One region of the Streptomyces johnsoniae genome, then DNA from elsewhere that is predicted to be linked to it. Evidence: riboswitches for the same ligand, from Rfam matches in the RefSeq annotation. Region 1 holds a riboswitch; each other region holds the start of a gene.
The links. A riboswitch is a leader RNA that binds a small molecule or an ion and turns the genes downstream of it on or off. The one in region 1 is predicted to bind cyclic di-AMP.

Region 1 (9,691 bases):
GGTCGTGACGGTCGCGCTGATCTCGTTCCTCGCCGTCGCGATCAACCGCATCGTCGCCCGCAGGGACCAGCGGGTCGCCACGGCCCGCGGCGTGGCCGAGGCGGTGCAGCGGGCCGTCGTGCCCGAGCCGCCGGCGCGCGTCGGCGCGCTGCGGGTGGCGGCGCGGTACCGGGCGGCGCAGCGGGACACCCTGATCGGCGGCGATCTGTACGCCGTCCGCGAGACGCCGTACGGCGTGCGGATGCTGGTGGGCGACGTGCGCGGCAAGGGGCTCGCGGCGACCGAGGCCGTTGCGGTGCTGCTCGGCGCGTTCCGCGAGGCCGCCGAGTGCGAGCCGCGGCTGGCCGCGGTGTGCGAACGGCTGGAGACCGCGCTGGTGCGCGAGCAGCGCGCCCGCCGCACGCTCGACCCGGTCGAGGGCTTCGCGACGGCCGTTCTGGTGGAGGTGCCGCCCGAGCCGCCGCTGCGGGTCCGCCTCGTCAACCGCGGGCATCCGCCGCCGGTGGTGATGGGCCCCGGCGGCTGCGCCCACTACCTGACGACCGAACCCGCGCTGCCGCTTGGCCTCGGCAGTCTCGCCCCGGCGCCCGAACGGACGCGCACCGCCCGATTCCCCGCGGGCAGCCGCCTCCTGCTCTACACGGACGGCGTCAGCGAGGCCAGGAACGCCGCCGGCACCTTCTACGACCCGGTCGCCGGGCTCGACGGCCAGACGCTCACGGACCCGGCCGCGCTCCTCGACCTGCTCGTCGACGGGGTCGTGACCCACACCGGCGGCGCGCTGAACGACGACATGGCGCTGCTCGCCGTGACCCACCTGCCCCGGCACGACTCGGCATGACCCGGCCCGTCCAAGTCACCGTGGGTGAGCGAGGGGCGGCGCTGTGCATAACAATTGACGTACCGTCAGATGTGATGTGCGGCTCTGTGGTGCGAAATTATGCCCGATTTGCAGGATTTGAAGGGTTTAGGTCCTGGTCGGGGCGGCCGTTTATTTCCCGTAGCCACTTGGAATCTGGCGGGGGCGTCTATTAACGTTCGATAACGCAGCGCGGCCGTCACCGCCGTCGCAAGAGATGGCACCGCGCTCCGTCGCCGAATCCGGCGTGTGGGAAACAACTGCACCTAAGGAACCGGGGAACCACCACTTGGGGTGAATCGGGAAGCCGGCGGCCACCCGCGGCCGGCCACTCGTAGGAGACCTTCCTGCTCCGAACCCGTCAGCTAACCCGGTAGGCGAGAGGAAGGAAAGGAGAGCGCCTCCGTGGCGTCGAACCGGCATGCCTCCTTCGAGGGCACCCTCGAGGACACGCACCAGGACACGTACGGCCCGCAGGGCGTGCCCGGCTCGCCCGGCCCGTACCCGGCCTACTTCGGGCCGAAGGGCGCAGGCACCGACTCCTACGGCGAGTGGAACCCCGGCGAGGACACCGTTCGCCCGGTTCGCGGCAGGCACCGGGTTGCCCGCCAGCGCGGCGGCACCATCGCCCGCAGCCGGGCCGTGCTCGGCGTGGGCGTCATCGCCGCGGTCGGCGCGGGCGGCATGGCCACGGCCAACGAGGACGGCGCGGCCACCGTGCCCGGCATGGACGCCGCAGCCGACAAGGTCGGCACCATTCCCGTCCTGGGCAGCCTGCTCGGCGGTCCCGGCGCGGAAGAGACCACCCCCGCCACGCCGTTCACCAGCGCCGGCATCACCGGCGACGAGGGCGAGGCCGGGCACACCGACGCGGGCGAGGCGCTGCGCGCCCGCATCCTCCAGCAGGCCGATCAGGCCGAGGCCGGCGCCGACGCGCAGGCCAGGACGGCCGCCGTCCAGGCCGCCGAGGCCGGCGCCGCCGAGCAGGCCGCGGAGGCCGCCGAGGCCGAGCGCGCCGCGGAGGAGGAACGGCGCCGCCAGGAAGCGGAGGAGCGCCGGCAGCGCGAGGAGGAGGAGCGTCTCCGCCAACTGCGTGCCAGCTACACCCTGCCGCTCTCCGACTACCGCATATCGTCACAGTTCGGCCAGAGCGGCGCGATGTGGCAGTCCACGCACACCGGCACGGACTTCTCCGCGAGCACGGGTACCCCGGTCAAGAACGTCCACACCGGCGTCGTTCAGGAAGCCGCCTGGGCCGGCTCCTACGGCTACCGCGTGATCGTCGAGCTGGAGGACGGCACCGAGATCTGGTACTGCCACCTGTCCTCGATGAGCGTCTCCGCCGGGCAGGAAGTCGTCACCGGCGAGTCCGTCGGCCGCGTCGGCTCCACCGGCAACTCCTCGGGCCCGCACCTGCACCTGGAGGTCCTGCCCGACGGCGAGACCGCCATCGACCCGCTGCCCTGGCTGCGCGGCAAGGGCCTCTCGATCTGACGCCGAGCCTTCCCGAAGGCCCATCAAGACCCCGGCGGCCCTGGCGACTCCCCCGACGCCAGGGCCGCCGGTCTACGCTGGCGGCATGACTCACACCCGCCACGCCATCGGCTCCCTCCAGGTCGCGCCGCTCTGCCTGGGCGGCAACGTCTTCGGCTGGACCGCCGACGAAACCGACTCGTTCGCCGTACTCGACGCCTACGCCGCCGCCGGCGGCAATTTCGTCGACACCGCCGACTCGTACTCGGCCTGGGTCGAGGGACACCGCGGTGGCGAGTCGGAAACCGTCATCGGCCGCTGGCTGGCGAGCCGCCGCAACCGCGACTCCGTGGTCATCGCCACGAAGGTGGGCCGCCACCCCGACGCGATGGGCCTGTCCGCCGCGACGATTCTGCGCGCCGCGGAGGAGTCGCTGCGCCGCCTCGGCACCGACCACATCGATCTCTACTACACGCACTTCGACGACGAAACCGTGCCGGTGGACGAGATCCTCACCGCGCTCGACGAGCTGGTGCGGGCGGGCAAGGTCCGCGAAATCGGCGTCTCCAACATCAGCCCGGCCCGCCTGCGCGCCTCCCTGGAGTTCTCCGTCCGCGAGAACACCGCCCGCTACGTCGCCATTCAGCCGCACTACAACCTGGTCTCGCGCGACACCTACGAAGGCGAACGGGCCGCCCTCGCCACCGAGTACGGCCTGGCCGCACTGCCCTACTACGCGCTGGCCGCGGGCTTCCTGACCGGCAAGTACCGCCCCGGCGCCGCCCCGGCGGGGCCGCGCACCGCGGGGGCCGTTCAGCATCTGGAGACGGAACGGGGCCGCCGCGTCCTGGCGGCACTCGACGAGATCGCGGCCAACCGTTCCGCCGCCCACGCCACCGTGGCACTCGCCTGGCTCGCCACACGCCCCACGGTCGCCGCCCCCATCGCCAGCGCCCGCACCACGGACCAGCTCCCACCCCTCCTCGCCACCGCCGACCTGACCCTGACGAACACCGAACTGGAACTGCTCACCACGGCATCCGCCTGAAAGCGCCCCGACACCCCGGGCGAACGCCGCCAGCACCGCACCTCCAAGCGGTATCGCGGGGCTGGTCAGCTCCTCTCCACCGGACGCCCTTCCGCCCACAGCGTCTCGACATGCGCGGCGAAGCGGTCGAACATCCCGTCGTCCTGGAGGCGTCGCAGATGCAGCAGAGGGGAGTCATGGCCAACGAGACGCGCCAGGTGCGGGGTCACGAGCATCTGGTCGTCGAAGCGGAAGACGGAGAGGGAGATGTGCTGCTCCGCCTCGCTGTACCGGGCTTCAAGACCGTCGACATCCGTGAGGCGCGCGAGGTGCTCCAGAGTGATGCGGATGCGCGTCGACACGGTCAGCGCGGTCTTCTCCACCGCTTCGCGGCGCCTGGCGACATCCGAACCGGGCTCCCCCAGCAGGAACCGCACCCTCGTCCCGGCCCCGGCCTTTTTCCGCAGCGCAGAGGCGAGGTTGGGGTGATCCAGCCAGAGGAAGTAATTGGTGTACCCGGCGAACGTCAGCTGCTCCCGGGCGTCGGCGATGAGACTCCGCCACACCGAGGAGGGGCAAGCCGAGCGGTAAGGATAGACGGAGACGACCTCGCGGTCCGGCCCCGTCTTTATGACCGCCTTGGCGGCAGCGGGCCACAGCACGGATTCCTCCACTCTGAGTCGTTCGGCAACGGCGGCGCGTGTCCCGGGGCGAGGTACGCGCCCCTCATGCAGCCACCGGTCAACCGTTCGATCCTCGACCTGGCAAGCCCGCGCCAGTTGGTGCGGAGTCAGGCTCGCCGCTGAGATAGCCCTTCTCAGTGCCTCGTTCAAGGACACTCCTTCGCCATAACTGACACTGCAAACGATAGGCAGGCACTGCCGGTTATGGCAGACGAATGGCGTGGAGCTGCCGGAAAGGGCGCGGCACGCTCGGGCATCAAGTGATCTGATCCGTGCGAGGAGGTAGCTCGATGCCGTCCAGAGAACCTGCCGACCTGCCCTGCTGGGTGCCCTCGGAGCGGGTAGGTCTCCGCGAACTCCCGAGTGGTGTGTGGTTCGACAGTGTCCGCGTAGTGGCCGCCGACGGGGATCGGGCTCTCGCTCGACTCGGGCGGTACTCGGGTGCCGCCGTCGGGGACCAAGCGGCTGGTGTCACGTACTGGTTCGTAGCCCCGGGCGCGGCTCGCGGCTGGCGCCTGGCGGGGGTGCGTGTGCTCGGTTCAGGCCGCAGGGTGTGGGTGCCGCCTGCTTCGTGGACCGCCGGTCCGTGGCCCCGGTGGCTCGTTTCGCCCCGCGGCACCTGCTTCACTGACGTGGCGCGGCTGCACGACGCACTGGCCGCCGCGACCAGCGAACAGCCGCGGCCGATCGAGAGTTACCGCAGCCCCGACTGCCACATGGGCACCCATGAAGCCTGCACGAAGGCGGAAGCCCCGATGTCGCCCCGCGGGCTGGCAGTGATCTATCAGGCGTGTGACTGCTGGTGTCACCAGGAGGCAACCCAGTGATCGGTGTACTTGTCGCTGTGGAGATTGACGCAGGCACGGTGCGCCGCGGAGCGTCCGGTTGTTCCAGGCCGTGGGACTCTGGGACCAGGGTGTCTTGCCGTCCGGGTGGACAGGCGTGTGACTGAGGTGGCGCTGAGGCATACTCGGTGGTCGGAACAGGGTGTTGCCGACGTGCCTCTCACCCTCAGCAGCCGTTGAAGCGCTCGAAGGCCGAGCGGACCGTGAGGGAGGTTACGTGGCCGAGGCGGAACGTCAGTTCACGTCCGTGGAAATTTGTGCTGGTGCGGGCGGTCAGGCTGTCGGCCTGCACCAGGCCGGCTTCCGGCACCGTGCCCTGATCGAGATTGACGAGCACGCCTGCAGGACGTTGGAGGCGAACGTGAAGGGCCGCCGCGAGTGGGCGGGGTGCCAAGTGCTGCGGCAGGATCTCACTCAGTTCTCTCACGAGAAACTTGGTCTCGCTGAGAAGGAACTTGATCTGCTCGCTGGAGGCGTTCCCTGCCCGCCCTTCTCGGCCGCAGGGAAGCAGCTTGGAGAAGACGATGAGCGGGATCTCTTCCCCGACATGCTCCGGCTTGTCGATGCCTTGTTGCCGAAGGCCGTGATGATCGAGAACGTCCGAGGTCTGCTTGAGCCACCTCAGAAGTTTCAGGCCTACAGAGACAGAATCGCGCAGCGTTTGACAGATGCCGGTTATGAAATCTGCATGTGGGATGTGCTCGAGGCGCGGGATTTCGGCGTTCCCCAGTTGCGGCCCAGGGCAATTCTCGTCGCCATGCTCCCCGAGTATGCGATGCACTTCGATCCCCACCCGCTGCGGCACCCCAAATTCGAGACGAAGTCAGTTGCTGATGCGCTGAAGAAGAGTATGCGTGAGCGTTTCAGGACTCACGGTGCTGAGGGGTGGGAGAAGGCGTACAAGCGGTGGCTGAAGATGGCCAATAGAGGGGTCGCCCCCACGCTGGTGGGTGGGTCTAAGAAGCATGGTGGCGCGGATCTAGGACCGACCCGCGCCAAGCGGGAATGGCTGCGTCTTGGGGTGGATGCCATGGGAGTCGCCAATAATCCTGAGGAAATGGAAGATGCGGTCCGGGACCTGTACAGCCAGGACAAGGCGACGAAAGCTCCTCTAGGCCCCAAACTGACCGTGCGCCAGGCTGCGATTCTTCAAGGATTCCCCGATAACTGGGCTTTCACAGGGCGCAAGACCGCGGCGTACCGGCAAGTGGGCAATGCGTTTCCGCCGCCTGTCGCCAGGGCCGTCGGTGTGCAGATCAAGATGGCCCTGCAAGCTGGCCCGCAAGTAGTCCCGCAGGACTTCGCGCTTTTCGATCTTCCCGAGCAGGACAGTAGATCACGTTTCCACGGTCCGGAGCCTCTGCACCGCCGTAATGATCTGGAGGGCGCAGTCGTCGGGTGACTCGTGTTCCCAGAAACGGAGGACGTGCCAGCCTGCTCTGGTCAGCTGTTCGTCCGTGTCCCGATCCCGGGCTATATTCCTGGCCACCTTATCCGACCAGTAACCGGGGTTCGTCTTCGGGGAAACATAGTGCTGCGGACAGCCGTGCCAGTAGCAGCCGTCAATGAAGACGGCCAGCTTCGCGGGCCGGAAGACCATGTCTGCTGTCCTGCGGAGGTGAGCAAGCGGCTTGGCCGCGACCCGGTATCGAAGACCCTGAGCGTGCACAAGCCGCCGGACGAGCCATTCTGGCCTGGTATCCCGGTTCTTGATGGCCTGCATGTTGCGGCGGCGGGCAGGAGATGAAGCCCAGGAGCCCTCCGGGAGTGCTGCTTCTGTCATTCCGTCACCTTCGGAGCCTCGGTTTCAGCGTCTTCCGGAGCCGCAGTCCTGTAGGGAATTTCACCGATGAAAGCCACCCGCCCACCGAAGCCGTATGAGGCCGGAGTGACGCGAGCAGCAACCCACTCCCCCCGAGTGGGAACGGGAAGACCCAGCTCCCCCGCGATGCGCTGGTGGCCCCTTTGGTGTCCGAGGATGATGATACCCTGCGCCCGCAAACGCAGGCGTGCATCTCTCACGCGCTTAGGGCTGTCGTCTTGCTTGGCGACCGTCAGTACGGTGGAGCGGTTAACGATTCTCCCGTGCACCCTCCGGAACAGCTCGTTAATGCGGGTCTGCCCACCGGGGTGGCTGAAGATCTTCTCGCGGTCGGCCGCCGGGAGATGCAGAAGGAGGTTCTCCGTAAGGCGCCCGTCCGGGACGATCCAGAACGTTGATTCGCGACCGTGCTTGGAAAGGGTGCGTTTCCCGTCCCGGTTCCTGCCTTGATTGAGCGCGGACTCGGTGATTCTGACCAGCCCTACGCGAAAGAAGGAAGCAGCATCATCTGCCGTCATCAGCAGGCAGATGTGGCCGACGGCTTCTGCGGGGATCGACCAGTTCTTCCGCATTGTGAACTTGGCGTCAACTTCGTGGCCGTCAACCAGGTAATCCATGTACCTGCCTCGCAGCAAACTGAAGGCGGCGCGGACGATGATTTCAACTTTAGTGCCAAGGTACGTTTTCTCCGTGCTTTCGACGTCCGCAGCCGTGAGGTCGTACCGTCCGGTCCGCTGTCCGTCGAGCACCTCGTCTATGGCCTGCCTGAAGCAGTCAGCGAAAAGGCGCTCCATACCGGCCCTGGCCGTGAAGCAACTGGCCACCGCGCGGACTCCCGGGTCCATACTGCCCGGGGGTGACGCGATGGCGATGTTCATGGAAGCGGAAGAATCAATCGGGAGCATAGAACCCATCTCGTTTCCTTGGCAGCGTCTTGGCGAAGTGGGCAGTCCGGTCATGTGCGCGTACCGACGTGCCGTAGCAGCGCCTCCATATCGCTCAGGGCCAGGCCAGCGGCGACGGACGGCTCCTCCTCAAGGTCGGCGAGCTGCTGGACCGCCGGGTCATCGAGAATTTTCCCCATGAAGTCGAGCTTCCGGCTGAGCCGTGCCTCGACCACTTCGTCGATCGTGCCGCGCACGGCAAGGACGGTTACGTTCGTCTTGGCATCCGGAGCGAGGCCAAGCCTGTGGATGCGGTCCAAGCTCTGGAGGAACCGGCCCGCCATGAAGTCCCGGTCCACGTACACGGCGTCGTGGCAGACCTGGTGGAGGCTGATGCCTTCACCCAGCGTCGCCGGATTGGAGATCAGCACCATGCAGTCCGGGTCCTCCCGGAAGCGTCTCAGCTGCTCATCGCGGTCCGCCGTGCCACCGTGAACAACTGCTGGACTGTACTTCTTCAGCAGCTCCTCCAAAGTGGTGAGGCTCCGGACGAACGTCGTCCACACCAGCGTCTTACGCCCTTGGCTGGCGTTTTCCGAGACAATGGCGGCTGCCTCTTTGTATTTCGGCGACAGCTCGTAGTCGGGGAGATCGCGCAGGAGGTGGAAGAGTGATCCGCCCGTGGGAATCTCCAGAGGCGGCAGCTGGTAAGCGAGAGGTTCATGCCGGCTTGCCCCCTCGAGAAGCAGGGCCGGAGATGTCGCAGCCATCAGCAGCCGGAGCGCGGTCCGGCCCAGTGTACTCAGGTCATCGCGTGCCAGGACGCTCCGCTCTCCGCCGATGAGCGAGCTGTAGATCTCATCGTGGAGCTTGGGCATTTCCACGTACCGCATGGTGAGATCCATGGGTGGCAGACCCAGTTCCTGCTTCGTGGTCCGCGCGAACAACGGACGGAGGGCGGAACTCGCGAAGGCTAGATCGCCGCCGGCGACAGCGCGGGAAACAACCTGCTGGCCGTGGCCCGGCCAGACGAAGCCAAGGAGATTTTCGAGGTCCTTGGAACCGTTCGGTGCCGGCGTACCGGTGAGGATCAAACGTCGGCGTGCCAGAGGTGCCAGGGCCATGCAGGCCGCGCCGTACTTGCCCCGTGCACCGAGCTTCATACGGTGTGCCTCATCCAGGACGATCATGGACGGTGCGGCTCGGAGCCACCTGGCGAGGCTGGGCAGCGAGGCGTCAAGGCGCGGAGAGTAATTTATGATCAGGACCTCTGCCCACTGATCCACTGAACGCTCCAGCACCTGCGTGCGGAGGGGGTAGCGGAAGCAGACCGCAGTCTCGTACTGCCACGACTCGTAGGCCGACTTCGGGCAGACCACCAGCATCCTGCTGACGTGCCCAGTCGTCTTCTGAGCTGCGTACACGGCCAGAGCGACGCGCGTCTTGCCAGCTCCCGGCACACTGAAATTGGCGCCGTGCCGGAGAGAGAGTAGCTTGGCGATATCGCGGAGCTGGAACTCACCAAGCCCGGCAGTCCAGTCGGGTCCGAGCATATCGGCAACCGATACCGGGCTGACCGCGTCCCCGGTGCCATCGGTGTCCAGCTGCTTCTGAACCGCCTCGGCGTCCAGAAGGACGCCGAGGACCAGGTCGCGCAGCTCGGGTGCCCATTCCACGGTGTCAGGGGTCGGCCAGGAGTTGATCTCGGACAACTTGGACAGCAGATCGTTCAGCTCGACCTCCGCCGCAAGCGGGCCTGTCTGGCCCCCCGTTCGGAAGCGGGCAGCCAGCTGCACAAGGTTCTGGCGATGCTGCTCCGTCGTCCTGAGAACGACTTTGGTGCGTGTGGTATCGAAGGTCAGATACAGAGAGGCGCCGGATGACTCTGTCATCGCGAGCCTGCCGAGGTGGCCTCGGTCAGCCATGCCACGCCGTCCCCCGGATGGGGGAGGCCCCTGCTCGCCTGCTGCGCTAGTTTCCTGAGGCTCTCCCGGAGTTTGAGCACGGCCTCGTCGAACACCTCCTCGTCGAGACTGCGCGACGCCCGCGCCTGGACCAGATCGATCACGCACTGGTCGATGTCAGCGCACGCGTCCGC
Region 2 (9,691 bases), on a different contig from region 1:
CAGGTGGAGTCGACGGCGTACCGGGTGGTGCAGGAGGCGCTGACCAACGTGCACAAGCACGCGGCCGGTGCGGCGGCGCGGGTACGGCTCGCGTACCGGGAGGGCGAGGTCGCGGTGCTGGTGCAGAACGAGGCGCCACGGGGCGGCGGCGGGGCGAGCCTGCCGAGCGGGGGCAACGGCCTGGTCGGGATGCGGGAGCGGGTGGCGGCGCTCGGCGGCGGCTTCGTGTCGGGCCCGACGGACGCGGGCGGCTTCCGGGTCTCCGCGGTGATCCCGGACCGGGCGGCGGCCGACGGGGCGGCTGCGGACGGGACGGCGGCGGACCGGGCGGCCCGGGACAGGGCGGCCCGGGACAGGGCGGTGCCGGGCGGAACGGTCCCGGAGCAGCGGTCCGCCCATGGATGAGGCCGCCCCCGGACTGTTCGGCACCGCGTTCACGGCCGATCCGTACCCGGCGTACGCGTGGCTGCGCACCAACGCGCCGGTGCACAAGACGGTGCTGCCCAGCGGGGTGTCGGCCTGGCTCGTGACGCGGTACGCCGACGCGCGGCGGGCGCTGGCCGATCCGCGGCTGAGCAAGGACCCGCGGCGGCACCGGGCGGCGGAGCACGCCTCGGGCCGGGTGGGCATCCCGGGTGAGCGCCGCGCCAATGTGATGACGCACCTGCTGAACATCGACCCGCCCGACCACACGCGGCTGCGGCGGCTGGTGTCCCAGGCGTTCACCCCGCGGCGGGTCGCCGCGTTCGAGCCGCGGGTGCGGGAGCTGGCGGACCGACTGGTGGACGGCTTCGCGGAACGGGGCAGCGCCGATCTGATCGACGAGTTCGCGTTCCCGCTGCCGATCTACGCGATCTGCGACATGCTCGGCGTTCCCGCGGAGGACCAGGACGACTTCCGGCACTGGGCCGGGATGATGCTGCACACCGCGGGAAAGCGCGGCGGGGTGGGGCGCGCGGTGAAGCGGATGCGCGCTTATCTGGGGGAGTTGATCCACCGCAAGCGCGAGGATCTGGGCGACGACCTGATCTCGGGCCTGATCCGGGCCTCCGACGACGGCGAGCAGCTGTCGGAGGAGGAGGCCGCGGCGATGGCGTTCATCCTGCTGTTCGCGGGCTTCGAGACGACGGTCAACCTCATCGGCAACGGCATGCTGTCCCTGCTGCGCAACCCGGCGGAGCTGGCGCGGCTGCGCGGGGCGGTCGCGGCGGGCGACGAGGCGCTGCTCGCGTCCGCGGCCGAGGAACTGCTGCGGTTCGACGGGCCGGTGGAGTTGGCGACGTGGCGTTTCGCGACCGAGCCGCTGACGCTCGGCGGGGAGCGGGTGGCCACGGGCGATCCGGTGCTCGTGGTGCTGGCGGCGGCGGACCGGGACCCGGAGCGGTTCGCGGCACCGGACACGCTGGACCTCGGGCGGGCGGACAACCCGCATCTGGGATACGGGCACGGCATTCACTACTGTCTGGGCGCGCCGCTGGCGCGGGCCGAGGCGCGGACGGCGCTCGCCACGCTGCTCGGCCGCCTGCCCGATATCCGACTGGCCGCGGACCCGGGGGAGTTGCGGTGGCGCGGTGGCCTCATCATGCGCGGCCTGCGTGCACTGCCCGTGGAGTTCGGCCCTCGGTGATGACGCGGAGTCAGCGGTGTGATCTGCGTGTGATCTGCATGGGATCGGCTTGTGATCGTGTGGACGGAGGGCTAGGTTCCCCTCAACCGCATCACTGTTCGCATGGGAGGCCCATCAGATGCGCTCCGGGACTGGTCGTCATCGTCGTCCGCGACAGGCTCCGGCCTTCATCGTCGCCGCGGGCGTTACGGGCGCGGGAATAGCCCTGCCGCTGCTGAGCGCGGGGTCGGCGCAGGCCGTGGGGGACGAGACGTGGGACAGGGCGGCCGAGTGCGAGAGCGGCGGGCTGTGGAGTGCCAACACGGGGAACGGGTACTTCGGCGGGCTCCAGCTGACCCTCGGCATGTGGGAGCAGTACGGCGGACTCGAGCTCGCGCCGCGGCCCGATCTGGCCAGCCGCGTCCAGCAGATCAGCGTGGCCGAACGGATACTCGCGGACCAGGGCAAGGACGCCTTCCCGGCCTGCGGCGTGCTCTCCGGCCTGTGGCAGGAGTACCGCGAGGAGGCCGACGAGGTGGATCGCGCCGAGGAGGCCGAGGAGGCGCAGGCCGAGGAGGAGATCGGCGGGCCCGAGGAGTCGGCGGCGCGCGAGGGGACGCCGGAGGAGGACGGGGCCGGCGAGGAGGCGTCCGAGGCGTCCGAGGCGCCCGAGGCGCCCGAGGCGCCCGAGGAGCCGTCGGCCGGCACGGGGGAGGAGAGACCGGGGGACGCCCCCTCCGGGGACGCGGACGCGGGGGCCGAGGACGTTCCCGAACGGCCTCAGGAGGAACTGCCCGCGCAGCCGCCCGAGGAGGTGCCGGACGAGCGGCCGGCCGAGGACCGCGCCGGCGGGGAGCGCGCCGGCGAGGACCGTTCGGCCGAGGGCGGCGCGGACGATGCGCGCGGTGGCCGGCACCGCGGCGATCCGGACCCCGAGGAGGCGGGGCGCCTGGGGGAGTCGGGGGGCGGCCGGCATGCGGAACGCCATGAGGTCCGGCGGGGGGACACGCTGTCCGCCATCGCGGTGGAGTACGGGGTGCCCGGCGGCTGGCCGGTCCTCTACGCCGCGAACGAAACGGTCATTGGTGATGATCCGGACTACATACTCCCTGGTCAGGAGCTGGACTTGACCATTACGGGTCGTTAGCGCCCGGTTCGCGCGTGCTATTTCACGGATGGTCAAATGTGACCATCATCTCCCCGTTCAGTCGGAGTGTCCGACTCGCCCGCCCTGTCCGGGCCGTCGTTGACCTGCGCAGATGTGGCCCCCCGCGCGTCAAGCCCCGCCACGCCGACGATCTTCTTCGTTCTTGAATCGTTAGCTGGCGTGTGTTTAGTGTCCCTCCGCCTGGCTCCGAGCCGGGCACCCGGGCCGCAACGCCGAATCCTGCCGCCGGCCGGGGGACCACCATCGCGCACCACCGCAGGCAGGAGCGGGGGACCCAGGCCACGGCCCGGCCCTCACGACGAGGACCGGACCGCGGATGCCGCGAAGGACCCATACGGGCCCGAGCGGCTTGGGGTGAAGCCCCGAGTACCGCAAGGCACTCGGGGCCGGGCAACTCACCTGACCCGAACCCGACAGCTCACCTCGCAGGCGTCGGTGAGAAGGAACGTCATGCTGTTCACGGGCAAGGGCCGTCACCGCCGTCCGTCCAAATCGACCAGGATCGCCACCGCCGCCACCGTCACCGGCGCCGCGGTCGCCATCCCGCTCCTCAGCGCCACCGGCGCCAACGCCGCCTCGGTCGACACCTGGGACGCCGTCGCCCAGTGCGAGTCCGGCGGCGACTGGTCCATCAACACCGGCAACGGCTACTTCGGCGGCCTTCAGTTCTCCCAGTCCAGCTGGGAGGCGGCCGGCGGCACCCAGTACGCGCCGAGCGCCGACCAGGCCACCAAGGACCAGCAGATCGCCGCCGCCGAGGAGTTGCTGAGCATCCAGGGCCCGGGTGCCTGGCCCGTCTGCGGCGCGCAGGCCGGCCTGTCCGGCGGCGGCCCGGCCGCCGACGTGGACACCGGTGGCGAAGCGGCCCCGGCGCCCGAGCAGGAGCAGGAGCAGCCGCAGGCCGTTCCGCAGTCCGCCCCCGACGAGGCCCGCGAGGAGGAGGCGCCCGCCCCCGCCACGGGCGAGCAGTACACCGTGGAGTCCGGCGACACGCTCTCCCGCATCGCCGACGACCACGGCCGCGGCTGGCAGCAGCTGTACGCCGACAACGAGGCCGTCATCGGCGACGACCCCGACCTGATCATCCCCGGCCAGCAGCTCACCGTCTGACCCGGCCTCATCCCGGTGCGGCCGGGGCCACCTGGCCGCACCGGATTTTCTTCACCTTGTAAACAAAAAGATGAGACGCCCCCCGGCCCGCTCTGAACTGCGCCTTTGACGTGGCCGGAGCGGCCGGCGGCGGGCGGGAGGACGGTGCGGCTCCCGAAGGCGGTTAGGCTCAGAGGGCTGAAGACGCCTACGGAAGAACCACTCGGACCAAAGGAGAACCTCGTGCCGTCCATCGACGTCGTCGTAGCCCGCGAGATCCTCGACTCGCGAGGCAATCCCACGGTCGAGGTCGAGGTCGGCCTCGACGACGGCAGCACCGGCCGCGCCGCGGTCCCCTCCGGCGCCTCCACCGGTGCCTTCGAGGCCCTGGAGCTGCGCGACGGGAACCAGAGCCGCTACCTCGGCAAGGGCGTGGAGAAGGCCGTGCTCGCGGTCATCGAGCAGATCGGCCCCGAGCTGGTCGGCTACGACGCCACCGAGCAGCGCCTGATCGACCAGGCCATGTTCGACCTGGACGCCACCGCCGACAAGTCCTCGCTGGGCGCCAACGCGATCCTGGGCGTCTCCCTCGCCGTCGCGCACGCCGCCTCCGAGTCCCGCGACCTGCCGCTGTTCCGTTACCTCGGCGGACCCAACGCGCACCTGCTGCCGGTGCCCATGATGAACATTCTGAACGGCGGCGCCCACGCGGACTCCAACGTCGACATCCAGGAGTTCATGATCGCGCCCATCGGCGCCGAGTCGTTCTCCGAGGCCGTCCGCTGGGGCGCCGAGACGTACCACACCCTGAAGAAGGTGCTGAAGGAGCGCGGCCTCGGCACCGGCCTCGGCGACGAGGGCGGCTTCGCGCCCAACCTGTCGTCCAACCGCGAGGCGCTCGACCTGATCGTCGAGGCCATCCAGAAGGCCGGCTACACCCCGGGCCAGGACATCGCGCTCGCCCTCGACGTGGCGGCCACCGAGTTCCACAGCGAGGGCGTCTACACCTTCGAGGGCAAGGGCCTCACCGCCCAGGAGCTGACCGCCTACTACGCCGAGCTGGTCGAGTCCTACCCGCTGGTCTCCATCGAGGACCCGCTGAGCGAGGACGACTGGGAGGGCTGGAAGACCCTGACCGACGAGCTGGGCGGCAAGGTGCAGATCGTCGGCGACGACCTGTTCGTCACCAACCCCGACCGCCTCCAGCGCGGCATCGAGTCCGGCACCGCCAACGCGCTGCTGGTGAAGGTCAACCAGATCGGCTCCCTCACCGAGACCCTGGACGCCGTCGAGCTGGCCCAGCGCAACGGGTTCAAGTGCATGATGTCCCACCGCTCCGGCGAGACCGAGGACGTCACCATCGCCGACCTGGCCGTCGCCACCAACTGCGGCCAGATCAAGACCGGCGCCCCCGCCCGTTCCGAGCGGGTCGCGAAGTACAACCAGCTCATGCGCATCGAGGAGATCCTCGACGAGGCCGCGGTGTACGCCGGACGCGACGCGTTCCCCCGCTTCCGCGGCTGACACCGGCTGCCTGCCCGCCGTCCCCGCCGTCCGTCCCGTACGGTGGCGGGGACAGACACCGGGCAGGGCGATCAGGGAGGCGATGTGGCCGCGGACCGGGACCGGTTCTCCACCGCCACCAGGATCAGGGCCCTGGGCGAGCAGGCCGCCGCGCGCGTCTACCGCGCGCAGAACCGGCGGTTGCGCCGCCCGCCGCGGCGCAGCCGCCTCACCGGCCGCGCCGCGGTCCTCGCCCTCGTCGTCTGCTCGCTGATCGTCGCCCTCGCCTATCCGCTGCGGCAGTACGTCCAGCAGCGCGCCGAAGTCGACGACCTGCGGCGGCAGACGGAGGAGGAGCGGCGGCGGGTGGAGGAGCTGCGGGACGAGAAGGCCCGCTGGCAGGACCCCTCCTACGTCGAGCAGCAGGCCCGCGAGCGGCTGAGCTTCCTGCGGCCCGGCGAGACCGGGTTCATCCTCCCGCAGGAGCGGGCGGACGAGGAGGACGACGGCCGCCGCACCAGCGGCGCCCCGGCCGCCCGCCCCTGGTACGAGACGCTGTGGGAGCGCGTCGACGGGGCCGACCGGACGCAGTGACCCCAGGACAGACGCCGGAGAGACGCAATCCCGTGGAAACCCCGACTCCGACCCCGAGCCCGACCGACACCGAGGCGGTCAGGCAGCAGCTCGGCCGCCCGCCGCGCGGCCTGCGCGCGGTCGCGCACCGCTGCCCCTGCGGCCACCCGGACGTCGTCGAAACGGCGCCGCGGCTACCCGACGGCACGCCGTTCCCCACCACTTACTACCTGACCTGTCCGCGCGCCGCCTCCGCCATCGGCACCCTGGAGGCGGACGGCATGATGAAGGACATGACGGCAAGGCTGGCCGAGGACCCCGAGCTGGCCGCCGCCTACCGGGCGGCGCACGAGGACTACCTCGCCCGCCGGGACGCGATCGGGCCGCTGCCCGGCTTCCCCAGCGCCGGCGGCATGCCGGACCGGGTCAAGTGCCTGCACGTCCTGGTGGCGCACGCGCTCGTGGCGGGCCCCGGCGTCAACCCGCTGGGCGACGAGGCGCTGGCCGCGCTGCCCGAGTGGTGGCGCAAGGGGCCCTGCGTGGCGGAACGGGGCGCGGACACGGGCGCGGACACGGGCGCGGAAACCGGCACGACGACCGGCACGGAATCCGGCACCGGACCCGAGGGAGACGACGCATGACGGCAGCCGCCGCCATCGACTGCGGCACCAACTCCATCCGCCTGCTGATCGCGGACACCGATCCGGCGGCCGGGCGGCTGACCGACCTCGACCGGCGCATGGAGATCGTCCGCCTGGGCCAGGGCGTCGACCGCACGGGCCGCCTCGCCCCCGAGGCCCTGGAACGGACGTTCGCCGCCTGCCGCCAGTACGCCGACGCCATCGCGGAGCACGGCATCACGCCGGACCGCATCAGGTTCGCGGCGACCTCCGCGTCCCGCGACGCGGAGAACCGGGAGGACTTCGTCCGCGGCGTGAAGGACGTGCTCGGCATCGTGCCCGAGGTGATCACCGGCGACGAGGAGGCCGAGCTGTCCTTCGTCGGCGCCACCCGGGAGCTGATCGGGCGGGACGGGACGACACCGCCCTACCTGGTGCTCGACATCGGCGGCGGCTCCACCGAGTTCGTGCTGGGCGATGCCCGGGTCCGCGCCGCGCGCAGCGTGGACATCGGCTGCGTGCGGCTGACGGAGCGTCACCTGCTGCGCGACGGCCGCGTCGCGGACCCGCCGACGCCCGCGCAGATCGCCGCCATCGCCGCGGACATCGACGCGGCGCTCGACCTGGCCGCGGAACGGGTGCCCCTGACCGAGACCCACACGCTGGTCGGCCTCGCGGGCTCGGTGACGACGGTCGCCGGAATCGCGCTCGGCCTGCCCGCCTACGACTCCGCGGCCCTGCACCACGCGCGGCTCACGGCCGGGCAGGTGCGCGAGGTCACCGACCGCCTGCTGGCCGCGACGCACGCGGAGCGCGCCGCGATCCCGGTGATGCACCCGGGGCGGGTCGACGTGATCGGTGCCGGGGCGCTCGTGCTGGCGAAGGTCATGGAGCGTGTCGGGGCGGCGGAGGTCGTGGTCAGCGAGCACGACATCCTCGACGGCCTGCTCTGGACCGCGGCGGCCCGCGGCTGACACCCTGGCCCACGCGGGCCCACGCGGGCCCACGCGGGCCCGCACCGGTCCGGGGCGTTCGGCGCTGGCGCGCGTCGGTCGGCGCCGGTCCGCGAAGGTCTGCGGCGGTGGCGCGGAAACAGTCTCGTGAAGTTTTTCACATGATGCGGGGGCGAGGAGTCGCCCGGTCGGGCCCGACGGGCCCCTCCGGTGCTCAGGAGTCACCGTTTCCGGTCGGGTCCCACCCCGCTCGGCCGTTCGACCAGGCCGTCGCCGAGGCCCTCTGCGGCTCGCGGACCCGCTGCCACCTGGGATGTTGCCCGGGGGGCCGGTCGGAGGTGTCCACCCGTATCCGGAGAAAGGGGCGCAGTGTAGCAGAATCACCCCCCTAGCTTGTGAAGCCCCTCACGAGCTTCCCTCCCGGGCCGGGTGGATACTCGATGGCATGAGCACCACGGAGCGTCCCCGAATTCTCGTCGTTGGTGGCGGGTACGTCGGACTGTACGCAGCCCGCCGCATCCTGAAGAAGATGCGCTACGGCGAGGCAACCGTCACCGTCGTCGACCCGCGTTCGTACATGACGTACCAGCCCTTCCTCCCCGAGGCGGCGGCCGGCAGCATCTCTCCGCGGCACGTCGTGGTGCCGCTGCGGCGCGTGCTGCCCCAGGCCGAAGTCCTCACCGGCCGCGTCACCTCCATCGATCAGGACCGCCGGGTCGCCTCCGTCGCGCCGCTCGTCGGCCAGCCGTACGAGGTGCCCTTCGACTACCTGGTGGTGGCGCTCGGCGCCGTCTCGCGCACGTTCCCCATCCCCGGACTGGCCGAGCAGGGCATCGGCATGAAGGGTGTCGAGGAGGCGATCGGGCTGCGCAACCACGTGCTGGAGCAGCTCGACAAGGCCGACTCCACGAACGACGATGACGTCCGCCGCAAGGCGCTGACGTTCGTCTTCGTGGGCGGTGGCTTCGCCGGCGCGGAGACCATCGGCGAGGTCGAGGACATGGCCCGCGACGCCACGAAGTACTACCCGAACATCAAGCGCGAGGACATGCGCTTCGTACTCGTCGACGTCGCCGACAAGATCCTCCCCGAGGTCGGCCCCAAGCTCGGCGAGTGGGGGCTCGAACACCTCCAGAAGCGCGGCATCGAGGTGCACCTGAAGACCTCGGTCAAGTCCTGCGTCGGCGGCCACGTCGAGCTGAGCAACGGGGTCACCGCCGACTCCCACACCATCGTGTGGACGGCCGGCGTCAAGCCGAACCCGGCGCTCACCCGCTTCGGCCTGCCGCTCGGGCCGCGCGGGCACGTGGACACCGAGGCCACGCTCCAGGTCGCGGGCACCGACTACATCTGGTCCGCCGGTGACAACGCGCAGGTGCCCGACCTGGCCGCCCGCGCCGCCGGCCAGGAGAACGCGTGGTGCCCGCCCAACGCCCAGCACGCGCTGCGTCAGTCCAAGGTCCTGGGCGACAATGTGATCGCCGGGCTCCGCGGCTTCCCGCAGAAGGATTACAAGCACGCCAGCATGGGCGCGGTGGCCGGGCTCGGTCTGCGCAAGGGCGTCGCGATGATCAAGCTCGGCAAGCTGACCCTCCGTTTCCGCGGCCGGATCGGCTGGTATCTGCACCGCGGCTACCACGGCATGGCGGTCCCCACCTGGAACCGCAAGATCCGGGTGTTCGCGGACTGGACCCTGGGGCTGTTCCTCAAGCGCGAGGTCGTCTCGCTCGGCGCCATGGAGCACCCGCGCGAGGAGTTCTACGAGGCGGCGGCCCCGGTCACCGCGGCGGCCGCGTCCGGTGCGGGCGCGCCGCGCGGCACGGACCGGCCGGCCGACAAGCCGAAGGCCAAGGCGGGCTGACGGCACGGCAGTGGCGGAGGACGGACGGCCCCGGGCCGGCCGTCCTCCGCTTTCGTTGCGTGCCTCCTTTCTTTGTCTTGTTTCTTTGTCTTGTCTTTGCCTTGCTTACGCTCGCTGGCGGAATCACACCGGGAATCGACCGGGGAATGGCGGTGTTCTCCCTGGGCTGGATGCCAAGGTGGCGAGGACGATTCGTCCTCATTCCTGGAGGTGTGTCTGCATGGCTGTCGCCCCCCGGCTCGCCGCGCTCACCGAACAGCTACTCGGTGCGGCGCTCCCCCTCCGCCTCCGCGCGTGGGACGGCTCGGAAACCGGCCC
Region 3 (9,691 bases), on a different contig from region 1:
ACGAGCTGCTGCTCGAACCGGTGGACGGCACCGGCGTCTCCTACTTCCTGCGGGACCGTGCGGAGCTTGCGCACGTGCGCGAGTACGCGGCGCTGCGTTCGCTGTACCACTTGAAGGAGGGCGACCCGCACGCCTGGGTCATTCCGCGGCTGACCGGCCGGGCGAAGGCCGGGTTCGTCGCCGTCGAGTACGACGAGTACGGCGGCGGGCGGGCCGAGCGCATGCATGTGCGGCTGTACGCCGACCTGATGGCCGATCTGGGCCTGGACGCGGGCTACGGGCGCTACCTGGAGTCCGGAACGGCGGAGCTGCTGGCGACCGTCAACCTCATGTCGCTGCTCGGGCTGCACCGCGCGCTGCGTGGTGCGCTGGTGGGGCATTTCGCGGCGGTGGAGATCACCTCGTCGCCCGGTTCGCGGCGCATCGCGCAGGGCATGAAGCGCCTTGGCGCGGGTCCGGCGGCGGTCGGGTTCTACGCGGAGCACGTGGAGGCGGACGCGGTGCACGAGCAGGTGGTGCGCCGGGAGGTCATCGGCGGGCTGCTGGAGGCGGAGCCGCAGCTCGAACGGGATGTCGCGTTCGGTATCGGCGCCACCGGGTGGCTGGAGGACCGGCTCGGCGACCGGTTGCTGGGGGCGTGGGAGGCTGGGCGTTCCGCGCTACGCACGCCCCTGTGAGCGTTTGCCGCGGCGGCGGTGGCTGGTGTCGCAGAACGGGAAGCGGCGGCTGCGGCGGCAGGTGCACAGGGCGACCACCGGGCGGTCGGAGCGGATGACCGTGCCGTCCTCGGCGACGAACTCCACGGGTCCTTCGATCAGCAGGGGCCCGCCGGGCTCCATGGAGACCCGCCGGGCCTCGGCCGGTCCCTGCTCAGGCGATGCGTTCGGCGCGGACAACGGCCAGCTCCTCCGTGGTGTCGTCGGGCCCGAGCAGGCCCTGGTCGCGCAGCCAGTCGGCGCGCGCGGACATGACCGGGCCGAACGGGACCGGCCGCCGGTCGGTCACCTCGGCGTCGAGGCCGCCGGCGCGCAGCAGGGCGACCGTTCGGTCGGGGTCGCACAGCGCCGAGTGCACGGTCAGCGCGACGCCGCCGGGCCGCAGCAGTGGCGGCAGTTGGGCGCAGATGCGGTCGAGGAGCGCGCGGCCGTCGCGGCCCGCGTCCCAGGCGCGGGCCGGGCCGCGGCGCGGGAGGTAGGCGTGGGGTGAGACGACGTACGGCGGGTTGGCCAGCACCAGGTCGAACGTCTGGCCGTGCACGGGCCCGAACAGGTCGCCGTGGCGAACGCGGACGGGCAGTCCGGCGAGCAGCGCGTTCAGTTTGGTGGTGAGCACCGCGCGGCGCGAGGTGTCGACGGCCGTGACGCTCGCCGCGCCCCTGCGGGCGGCGGCGAGGGCCAGGGCACCGGTGCCGGTGCCGACGTCGAGGACGCGGGCGCCGACGGGGGCGGGTTCACGCAGCAGCGCCTCGCGCAGCAGGGACGTGTCGTCCTGCGGCGCGTACACGCCGGGAGGTCTCAGCAGCCACATCGGCCCCGAGTACCCGCCGGGCCACTTCCGAACCGGCGCCGGTCGGGCTCAGGCGCCGCCGTTCCTGGTTTGGATGAGGCTGTCGATGCCGTCGAGGACGAAGGTGATCCCGTACAGGAAGTCCTCGTCCGCGGTCGCCGCTTCGGCGCTGAAGACGCCGGTGGCCGCGACCCGGGAGACGGTGGGGAAGCGTGCGGGGTCGGCGCGCGCGGTGAGCGTTCTGCCGTAGACCTCCCCCCACTCCTCATAGCTGAAGCCGGTGTGCGGGACGGCGCGGGTCATGGAGAGCTGCCGCTGCACGTCGTGGAGCACGAAGCTGGCGAGGAGCATCAGCATGCCGGCCATGTCCTCGTCGCGCAGGCCGGTGCCGTCGAGGGCGGAGAGGACGGCCTCCATCCAGGTCAGGTTGTTCGGCCCCATGGGCGGGCCGCTGAGCGGGATGTCCGCCATCCAGGGCCGTTCCAGCAGCATCGCGCGGGAGTCGACGGCATAGGCGGTCAGCCGGCCGCGCCAGTCGTCCGGCCAGGCGTCGGTATCCGGCATCCCCGTCGCCATCTCGAACATCAGGTCGAGGAGATCTTCCTTGCCGGGGACGTAGCGGTAGAGGGACATGGTGGTGACGCCGAGCCTTTCGGCGATCTTGCGCATCGAGACGCCGCCGATCCCTTCGGCGTCGGCGATCTCGATGGCCGTGGCGACGATCCGGTCCACGGTCAGCGAGCCGCGCGGCCCGCGGGTGCCGGGCTCCCCGGTGCGCCAGAGCAAGTCGATCGTGCGCTCGATATCACGCGACCCCGTGCCCATCGTTCTCCTTCGGTCGGCGATTGACCGCATCCTAAAACTGTGTATGGTGTACACCCAAGTCTACGACGTACACAGTTTACGGGGGTGGAGAGCGAAGATGGCAGATCACGCGATAGTGGCCGAGAGCCTGCTGAAGCGATACGGGGACAAAAAGGCGCTGAACGGCTTCGACCTGGCCGTGCGCACCGGCACGGTGCACGGGGTGCTCGGGCCGAACGGGGCCGGCAAGACGACGGCCGTGCGGGCGCTGTGCACACTGCTGCGCTTCGACGCGGGCCGCGCCGAGATCTGCGGCGTCGACGTCGCCGGGCAGCCCGCCAGGGTGCGGGAGCGGATCGGGCTGACCGGCCAGTACGCGGCCGTCGACGAGCAGCTCAGCGGCCGGCAGAACCTGGTGATGTTCGGCCGGCTCCTCAAGCTGCGGCCGGCCGCGGCCAAGCGGCGGGCGGACGAGCTGCTGGCGCAGTTCGGCCTCACCGAGGCGGCCGGGCGGAACGCGGGGCAGTACTCGGGCGGCATGCGCCGCCGCCTCGACCTCGCGGCCAGCATGGTGATCGTTCCGCAGGTGCTGTTCCTCGACGAGCCGACCACCGGGCTCGACCCGCGCAGCCGCAACCAGGTGTGGGACGCGGTGCGTTCCCTCGTCGCGGACGGGACGACGGTCCTGCTCACCACCCAGTACCTGGAGGAGGCCGACCAGCTCGCGGGCCGCATCTCGGTGGTGGACACGGGCCGGGTGGTCGCCGAGGGCACGGCGGACGAGCTGAAGGCGAAGATCGGCGGGGACCGGGTGGAGGTCGTCGTCCGGCACGCCGACGAGCTGGCGGCCGTGGCGGACATCGTCGGCCGCGTCTGCCACAGCGTTCCCGAGACCGACCGGGACGTGCGGCGGGTCGGCGCGCAGGTCGCCGACCGGGTCGCGGCACTGACCGGAGTCGTCAGGGCACTGCACGAGGCGGGCATCGCCGTCGAGGACATCGGCACCAGGCGGCCCACGCTGGACGAGGCGTTCCTCCAGCTCACCGGGCACCGGGCGAACGAGGAGGCGACGGCATGAGACGACTGCGCCTCGCGGCGGCCGACGGCTGGATCATGACCCGGCGCAATATGGCGCATCTGGTGCGCACGCCGGAGGAGATGGTCCTCTACTTCTCGCTGCCGATCATGTTCGTCCTCGTCTTCGGCTACGTCTTCGGCAGCGGCATGGCCGTGCCGGGCGGCGGTGACTACCGGGAGTTCCTGCTGCCGGGCGTCTTCGCGATGACGATGCTCTACGGAATGGGCGCCACCGGAACGGCCGTCGCCGTGGACGCGGGCCGCGGCGTGGTGGACCGTTTCCGTTCGATGCCGGTGGCCCGTTCCGCGCTGCTGGTCGGGCGGAGCACCGCCGACCTGATGCGGGCCGCGCTGGAGATGAGCGTGCTGGTGGTCTGCGGCCTGCTCGTCGGCTGGGAATGGCACCGCGGCATCGGCCGGGCGCTGCTCGCGGTGGCGCTGGTGCTCGCGCTGCGCGTCGCCATCACGTGGATCGGGATCTACCTCGGGCTCGTGGTGCCCAACCCGGACACGGTCGGCACGATCGTCTTCCCGCTGGCGTTCCCGCTGACCGCGGTGTCGAACGTGTTCACCTCGCCGGAGCTGATGCCGGGCTGGCTGGGGACGCTCGCCGAGTGGAACCCGCTGTCCGCGACGGTGGCGGCGATCCGTGAGCTGTTCGGCAACCCCGGCCTGCCCGGCACGGGGTCGTGGGCGACGGAGAACGCGATGCTGCTGGCCATCGCGTGGCCCGTGGTGCTGACCGCGGTGTTCGCGCCGCTGGCGATCCGCAGCTACCAGCGGCTGAGCCGCTGACGCGGCGCCGCGACGGCCCGGACGCGACAGGGCCCCGCCGCGGGGGCGGGGCCCTGTCGTCGCCTTCCGGCGCGGATCACCGGCGCGGATCACCGGCGCGGATCACCGGCGCGGATCAGATGGATCAGACGGTGACGCCGTTGGCCCTCAGGTAGGACAGCGGGTCGATGTCCGAGCCGTAGTCCGGGCCGGTGCGCACCTCGAAGTGCAGGTGCGGGCCGGTGCTGTTGCCCGTCGAGCCGGACAGGCCGATCTGGTCGCCGCCCGCGACGGTCTGACCGACGCCGACGCTCAGGGACGACAGGTGGGCGTACTGCGTGTAGTGGCCGTCGTCGTGGCGTATGACGACCTCGTTGCCGTAGGCGCCGCCGGAGCCGGCGGTCACCACCTCGCCGGAGGCCACGGCCTTGATGGGAGTGCCGGTGCCGACCGAGAAGTCGACGCCGGTGTGGTAGCCGGAGGACCAGGACGAGCCGGTGGCGCGGTAGGCGGTGCTCGGCGACGCGTCGACCGGGGCGTGGAAGTCACCGGACGGCTCGGGGGCGGGCTCCGGCTCCGGCGCGGGCTCGGGCTGGGGCTCGGGCTCCGGCGCGGGCTCGGGCTCCGGCGCGGGCTCCGGCTCCTCGGCGGCCTGGGGAGCGGCCTGGGGAGCGGCCTGGGGAGCGGCCTGCGGCGCGGCGCCGCCGGTCGCTTCGAGCGACAGTTCCTGACCGGGCTTGATCAGGTCCGGGTCGTCGCCGATGACGTCCTGGTTGCCGTTGTACAGCGCTTCCCAGCCGCCGTCGACATCCTCGTCGGTGGCGATCCGGAAGAGCGTGTCGCCCTTGGCGACGGTGTAGGTCCCGGCCGGTTCGGCCGCCGGGGCCTGCGCGGATTCCGCGGCCGGAGCGCTCGCGGGAGCGGTTGCCGGAGCGGTTGCCGGAACGCTCGCCGGAGCGGCGTTCGCGGCGCCGGCCGCGACCAGCGGCAGGGCCACGCCCGCGCCACCGGCGGTGAGCATCAGGGAGATGCGGGAAATGCGCCGTACCCGCTGACGGCGGTGACGTCCGCGTGCGGACATAGGTGTGCTCCTCTCCATCGCCTGCGAGGTGAGCTGTCGGGTTCGGGCCGGAGATGCCCGGCCACCGTCGAATACGGTCACGGCGGACCGCGTTCGGCGGTGACTTAACCCCGAGCCGGTGCGCGGAATACACGCTCCGGCGGAAAGTGGTTCCCCCGCTCCTGTCACACGGAAGTGCTGCGTTTCCACCACCGGTGACAGGATTCGGCGTCCGGCGCGGAACGCCGCGGATGCGGCGCGGGGAGCACCGTAAGCCGAAGAATTCGGGCGAGACAAGAAAGTGCGGGCACGCACCCCATGATCGGAAATACCGCCCCCCGCCTCACATGCACATTCCGCGAGCACGCATCAACGGAGAGCAATGGGCGCGTTCCGGACCGTTCACTCAAGTTTCCGACGAGTAAACCGACTTGGCGGAATCGCGGAACGGACCCCATGCGGCGCACCCGCCCCCGGCGGGGCGCCGAGTGAACTCGGTCACGACACCGGGGGGCGACGCCAGAATCAGACGGGAAGTCACGAATGTCCAAATCACCGGCGCGAGCCGGTGCTCCGGGGGACGAACGGGGAGTCCAGCTGCTCGATGGTGGCGAGGGACGGACCGCGGTGGGCGGACAGGTCCCGGGCGACGGCCTCGGCATCGCCGAGCACGCGCACCGCGTTGTGCCAGGTCAGCTTGGCGACATCGGCCGGCGACCAGCGCCGGGCCAGCAGTTCGGCGATCAGCCGTGGGTAGCCCGCGACGCTCTCCAGACCGTCCGGCATGAAGGCCGTGCCGTCGTAGTCGCCGCCGATGCCGATGTGGTCGATACCGGCCACCTCGCGCATGTGGTCCAGGTGGTCGGCAATGTCCGCGACAGTGGCCCGCGGGCGCGGGTGCTCGGCCTCGAACGCCCGGTGCACGGCCATCGCCCGCTCGGACATGTCCAGCCGGTGCAGCCCGTGCGCCTCCATGTTCACGGCCGCGCGCGCGGCCCACTCCATCGCGGCGGGCAGCACGAAGTTGGGCACGAACGTGACCATCGCGACCCCGCCGTTCGCGGGCAGTGCGGCGAGCACGTCGTCCGGAATGTTCCGCGGGTGGTCGCAGACGGCGCGCGCGGAGGAGTGCGAGAACAGCACGGGCGCCGCGGTGACGCGCAGCGCGTCGCGCATCGTCGCGGGCGCGACGTGGGAGAGGTCGACGAGCATCCCGATCCGGTTCATCTCCCGGACGACCTCTTCGCCGAACGCGCTCAGCCCGTCGTGCCGCGGCTCGTCCGTGGCCGAATCGGCCCAGTCGATGGTGTCGTTGTGGGTGAGTGTCATATAACGGACGCCGAGCCGGTGGAACGCGCGGAGCGTGCCGAGCGAATTATTGATGGAGTGGCCGCCCTCCGCCCCCATCAGCGACGCGATCCGGCCCTCCGCCCTGGCCGCCGCCATATCGTCCGCGGTCAGCGCGCGCCGCAGATGCGCCGGATAACGGTCGATGAGCGCCGCGACGACGTCGACCTGCTCCAGGCAGGCGCTGACGGCGCTGTCGCCGATGAGGTCCGTGCGCACGTACACCGACCAGAACTGCGCGCCGACGCCCCCGGCGCGCAGCCGCGGCAGGTCCGTGTGCAGGTGGGCGCTCTGGTCGGCGGCGATGTCGCGGCGGCCCAGGTCGTAGCGGACCTGCTCGCGCAGGGCCCACGGCAGGTCGTTGTGCCCGTCCACGACGGGGTGTTCGGCCAGCAGCTCCGATGCCAGGCTCAGCAGGTCCTCGTGTCCGGCGGCGCTCATGCGGTGCCAGGCCCGGCCACGGTGGCGCGCAGCCGCCGGCCCTTTTCCCTGGCCTGGTCCCGCAGGCCGCGCTGGTAGTCGAGCATGCGCGCGAGCAGCGCCTCGTCGTGCGCGGCGAGGGTGCGGACGGCGAGGAGCCCGGCGTTCTTCGCCCCGGCGACCGAGACGGTCGCGACGGGCACTCCGGCGGGCATCTGCACGATGGAGAGCAGCGAGTCCATGCCGTCCAGGTGCGCGAGCGGCACCGGAACGCCGATCACCGGCAGCGGCGTCAGCGCGGCGAGCATGCCGGGCAGGTGCGCGGCGCCGCCCGCGCCCGCGATGATCGCCTTGAGGCCGCGGCCCGCCGCCTCTTCGCCGTAGGTCACCATCTCGTGCGGCATGCGGTGCGCGGACACGACGTCCACCTCGTAGGGCACGGCGAACTCGTCAAGCGCCTCCGCCGCGGCCCGCATCACCGGCCAGTCGGAGTCCGAGCCCATCACGATGCCGACGCGCGGCGACGGCGGGGAGCTGCTCATTCGTCGATGATCCCTCGCAGGTAGTCGGCGGCGTGGCGGGCGCGTTCGCGGACGTCGGCCAGGTCGTCGCCGTAGGTGGTGACGTGGCCGACCTTGCGGCCCGGCTTCACGTCCTTGCCGTACATGTGGATCTTCAGCTGCGGGTCGCGCGCCATGCAGTGCAGGAACGCCGGGTACATGTCGGGGAAGTCGCCGCCGAGCACGTTGGCCATGACGGTCCAGGGCGCGCGCGGGCGGGGGTCGCCGAGCGGCAGGTCGAGCACGGCCCTGACGTGGTTGGCGAACTGCGAGGTGACCGCGCCGTCCTGCGTCCAGTGTCCCGAGTTGTGCGGGCGCATGGCCAGCTCGTTGACCAGGACCCGGCCGTCGGCCGTCTCGAACAGCTCCACGGCGAGGTGCCCGGTCACCTCCAGTTCGCGGGCGACGGTCAGCGCCATCTCCTGCGCCGCCACGGCCGTCGCCGCGGGCAGGCCGGGCGCCGGGGCGATCACGGTGTCGCAGACGCCGCCGACCTGCACGGACTCCACCACCGGGTAGGCGACAGCCTGCCCGTGCGGGGAACGGACGACGTTGGCGGCCAGCTCGCGGACGAAGTCGACCTTCTCCTCGGCCAGCACGGGCACCCCGGCCAGGAAGGGCTCGGTGACGCGGTCGGCGTCCGCGGCGGAGGCGACGATCCACACGCCCTTGCCGTCGTAGCCGCCGCGCACGGTCTTGAGTACGACGGGGAAACCGCCCGCCTCGGTCTCCGCGAAGCGCCGCACGTCGGCCGGGTCCTCGACGATCCGGTGGCGCGGGCAGGGCACGCCGAGCCGGGTGAGGCGGGCGCGCATGACGCCCTTGTCCTGGGCGTGCACGAGCGCGGCGGGCCCCGGCCTGACCGGGATGCCCTCGGCTTCCAGAACCCGCAGATGCTCGGTCGGCACGTGTTCGTGATCGAACGTGATCACGTCGCAGCCCTTCGCGAACGCACGCAGCGTGTCCAGATCGCGGTGGTCGCCGACGACCACATCGCCGGCGACGAGCGCCGCGGAGTCCTGCGGCGACGCGCTGAGCAGCTTGAACCTGATGCCGAGCGGGATGCCCGCCTCATGGGTCATACGGGCGAGCTGACCGCCCCCGACCATGCCGACCACGGGAAATGTCACGCACCCAGCGTAGCCGCCGCCCCTCGCCGCCCTCCGGCCACCCGGAACCGTTCCGCCGCGAACCGCGTCCCACCGGGAACCGGAGCGGCCCCGCGCGCACGGACCGGAGGGGTCTCGCACGGGAGCGGAGGGGAAGGGGTGTGCACATCGGCGGGAAGGCCCGCACAGACCGGCTGGTTAGCATGGCGGGCATGAAGGACCGCCGCACGCTGCGCGACCGCCTGCGCGGCATGGCCCGGGAGGCCGCGAAGTTCGGCACCGTGGGCGCCTTCGGCTTCCTGGTGAACGTCGCCGTGTTCAACGCGTGCAGCCAGGCCGCCGGCCTGGCGCCCATCCGTTCCGGCATCATCGCCACCTCCGCCGCCATCTGCACCAACTACCTCGGCAACCGGTACTGGACCTACCGGCACCGGGACAAGACCGGCCGCAGCCGCGAAGCGGGGCTTTTCCTGCTGTTCTCCTGCGTGGGCATGGTGATCGAGAACGGGGTGCTGGCGCTGTCGCACTACGGCTTCGGCTTCACCTCGCCGCTGGCCGACAATCTCGCGAAGAACGTGATCGGGCTCGGCATCGGCTCGCTGTTCCGCTTCTGGTCCTACCGCACCTGGGTCTTCCGCCGCCCCGAGACGGACGCGGACGCGAACGCGGAGGCGAACGCGGAGGCGAACGCGGACGCGGCGGAACGGGACCCCGCGCCGGAGCCCGCCGCGGCCGGGCGGCCCCGGCCCGCGGAGCCCGGCGGGCGCTGACGGTCAGGAGGCGTCCGACGCCTGCTCCGCCTCCCTGCTGAGGAACAGTGCGAAGACCGGCGGCCGCTGCTGGAGCAGTTCGAGGCGCCCGCCGTCCGCCTCCGCCAGATCGCGGGCGACGGCCAGGCCGAGCCCGGTCGAGTTCCGCCCGCTCACCGTGCGTTCGAAGACGCGGGCCCCCAGCTCGGTCGCCACGCCGGGGCCGTCGTCCGTCACCTCGACGACGACCTGGTTGCCGGTGGTCCTGGTGCGCAGCGCGACGGT

Region 2: another riboswitch for cyclic di-AMP. It lies ahead of RM779_RS03565 (transglycosylase family protein); the one in region 1 lies ahead of RM779_RS32560 (M23 family metallopeptidase).
Region 3: another riboswitch for cyclic di-AMP. It lies ahead of RM779_RS03380 (M23 family metallopeptidase); the one in region 1 lies ahead of RM779_RS32560 (M23 family metallopeptidase).

The regions. Positions count from the first base shown of each region.
Region 1 covers NZ_JAVREV010000030.1:7,486-17,176, forward strand. Annotated here, with positions in the region: gene RM779_RS32555 (PP2C family protein-serine/threonine phosphatase) at 1-841, shown strand, start outside; cyclic di-AMP (ydaO/yuaA leader) riboswitch at 1,084-1,254, shown strand; gene RM779_RS32560 (M23 family metallopeptidase) at 1,265-2,353, shown strand; gene RM779_RS32565 (aldo/keto reductase) at 2,439-3,380, shown strand; gene RM779_RS32570 (XRE family transcriptional regulator) at 3,446-4,198, opposite strand; gene RM779_RS32575 (DNA cytosine methyltransferase) at 5,105-6,289, shown strand; gene RM779_RS32580 (very short patch repair endonuclease) at 6,224-6,670, opposite strand; gene RM779_RS32585 (NaeI family type II restriction endonuclease) at 6,667-7,587, opposite strand; gene RM779_RS32590 (DEAD/DEAH box helicase) at 7,665-9,485, opposite strand; gene RM779_RS32595 (ParB N-terminal domain-containing protein) at 9,482-9,691, opposite strand, start outside.
Region 2 covers NZ_JAVREV010000002.1:103,822-113,512, reverse strand. Annotated here, with positions in the region: gene RM779_RS03580 (sensor histidine kinase) at 1-405, shown strand, start outside; gene RM779_RS03575 (cytochrome P450 family protein) at 398-1,627, shown strand; gene RM779_RS03570 (transglycosylase family protein) at 1,746-2,753, shown strand; cyclic di-AMP (ydaO/yuaA leader) riboswitch at 3,068-3,221, shown strand; gene RM779_RS03565 (transglycosylase family protein) at 3,225-3,884, shown strand; gene eno (phosphopyruvate hydratase) at 4,107-5,387, shown strand; gene RM779_RS03555 (FtsB family cell division protein) at 5,472-5,960, shown strand; gene RM779_RS03550 (DUF501 domain-containing protein) at 5,993-6,580, shown strand; gene RM779_RS03545 (Ppx/GppA phosphatase family protein) at 6,577-7,533, shown strand; gene RM779_RS03540 (NAD(P)/FAD-dependent oxidoreductase) at 7,958-9,373, shown strand; gene RM779_RS03535 (cyclopropane-fatty-acyl-phospholipid synthase family protein) at 9,594-9,691, shown strand, end outside.
Region 3 covers NZ_JAVREV010000002.1:64,079-73,769, forward strand. Annotated here, with positions in the region: gene RM779_RS03350 (iron-containing redox enzyme family protein) at 1-677, shown strand, start outside; gene RM779_RS03355 (CDGSH iron-sulfur domain-containing protein) at 660-839, opposite strand; gene RM779_RS03360 (HemK2/MTQ2 family protein methyltransferase) at 871-1,527, opposite strand; gene RM779_RS03365 (TetR/AcrR family transcriptional regulator) at 1,576-2,331, opposite strand; gene RM779_RS03370 (ATP-binding cassette domain-containing protein) at 2,429-3,388, shown strand; gene RM779_RS03375 (ABC transporter permease) at 3,385-4,182, shown strand; gene RM779_RS03380 (M23 family metallopeptidase) at 4,307-5,242, opposite strand; cyclic di-AMP (ydaO/yuaA leader) riboswitch at 5,246-5,434, opposite strand; gene RM779_RS03385 (dipeptidase) at 5,774-7,009, opposite strand; gene purE (5-(carboxyamino)imidazole ribonucleotide mutase) at 7,006-7,530, opposite strand; gene RM779_RS03395 (5-(carboxyamino)imidazole ribonucleotide synthase) at 7,527-8,678, opposite strand; gene RM779_RS03400 (GtrA family protein) at 8,870-9,427, shown strand; gene RM779_RS03405 (ATP-binding protein) at 9,431-9,691, opposite strand, start outside.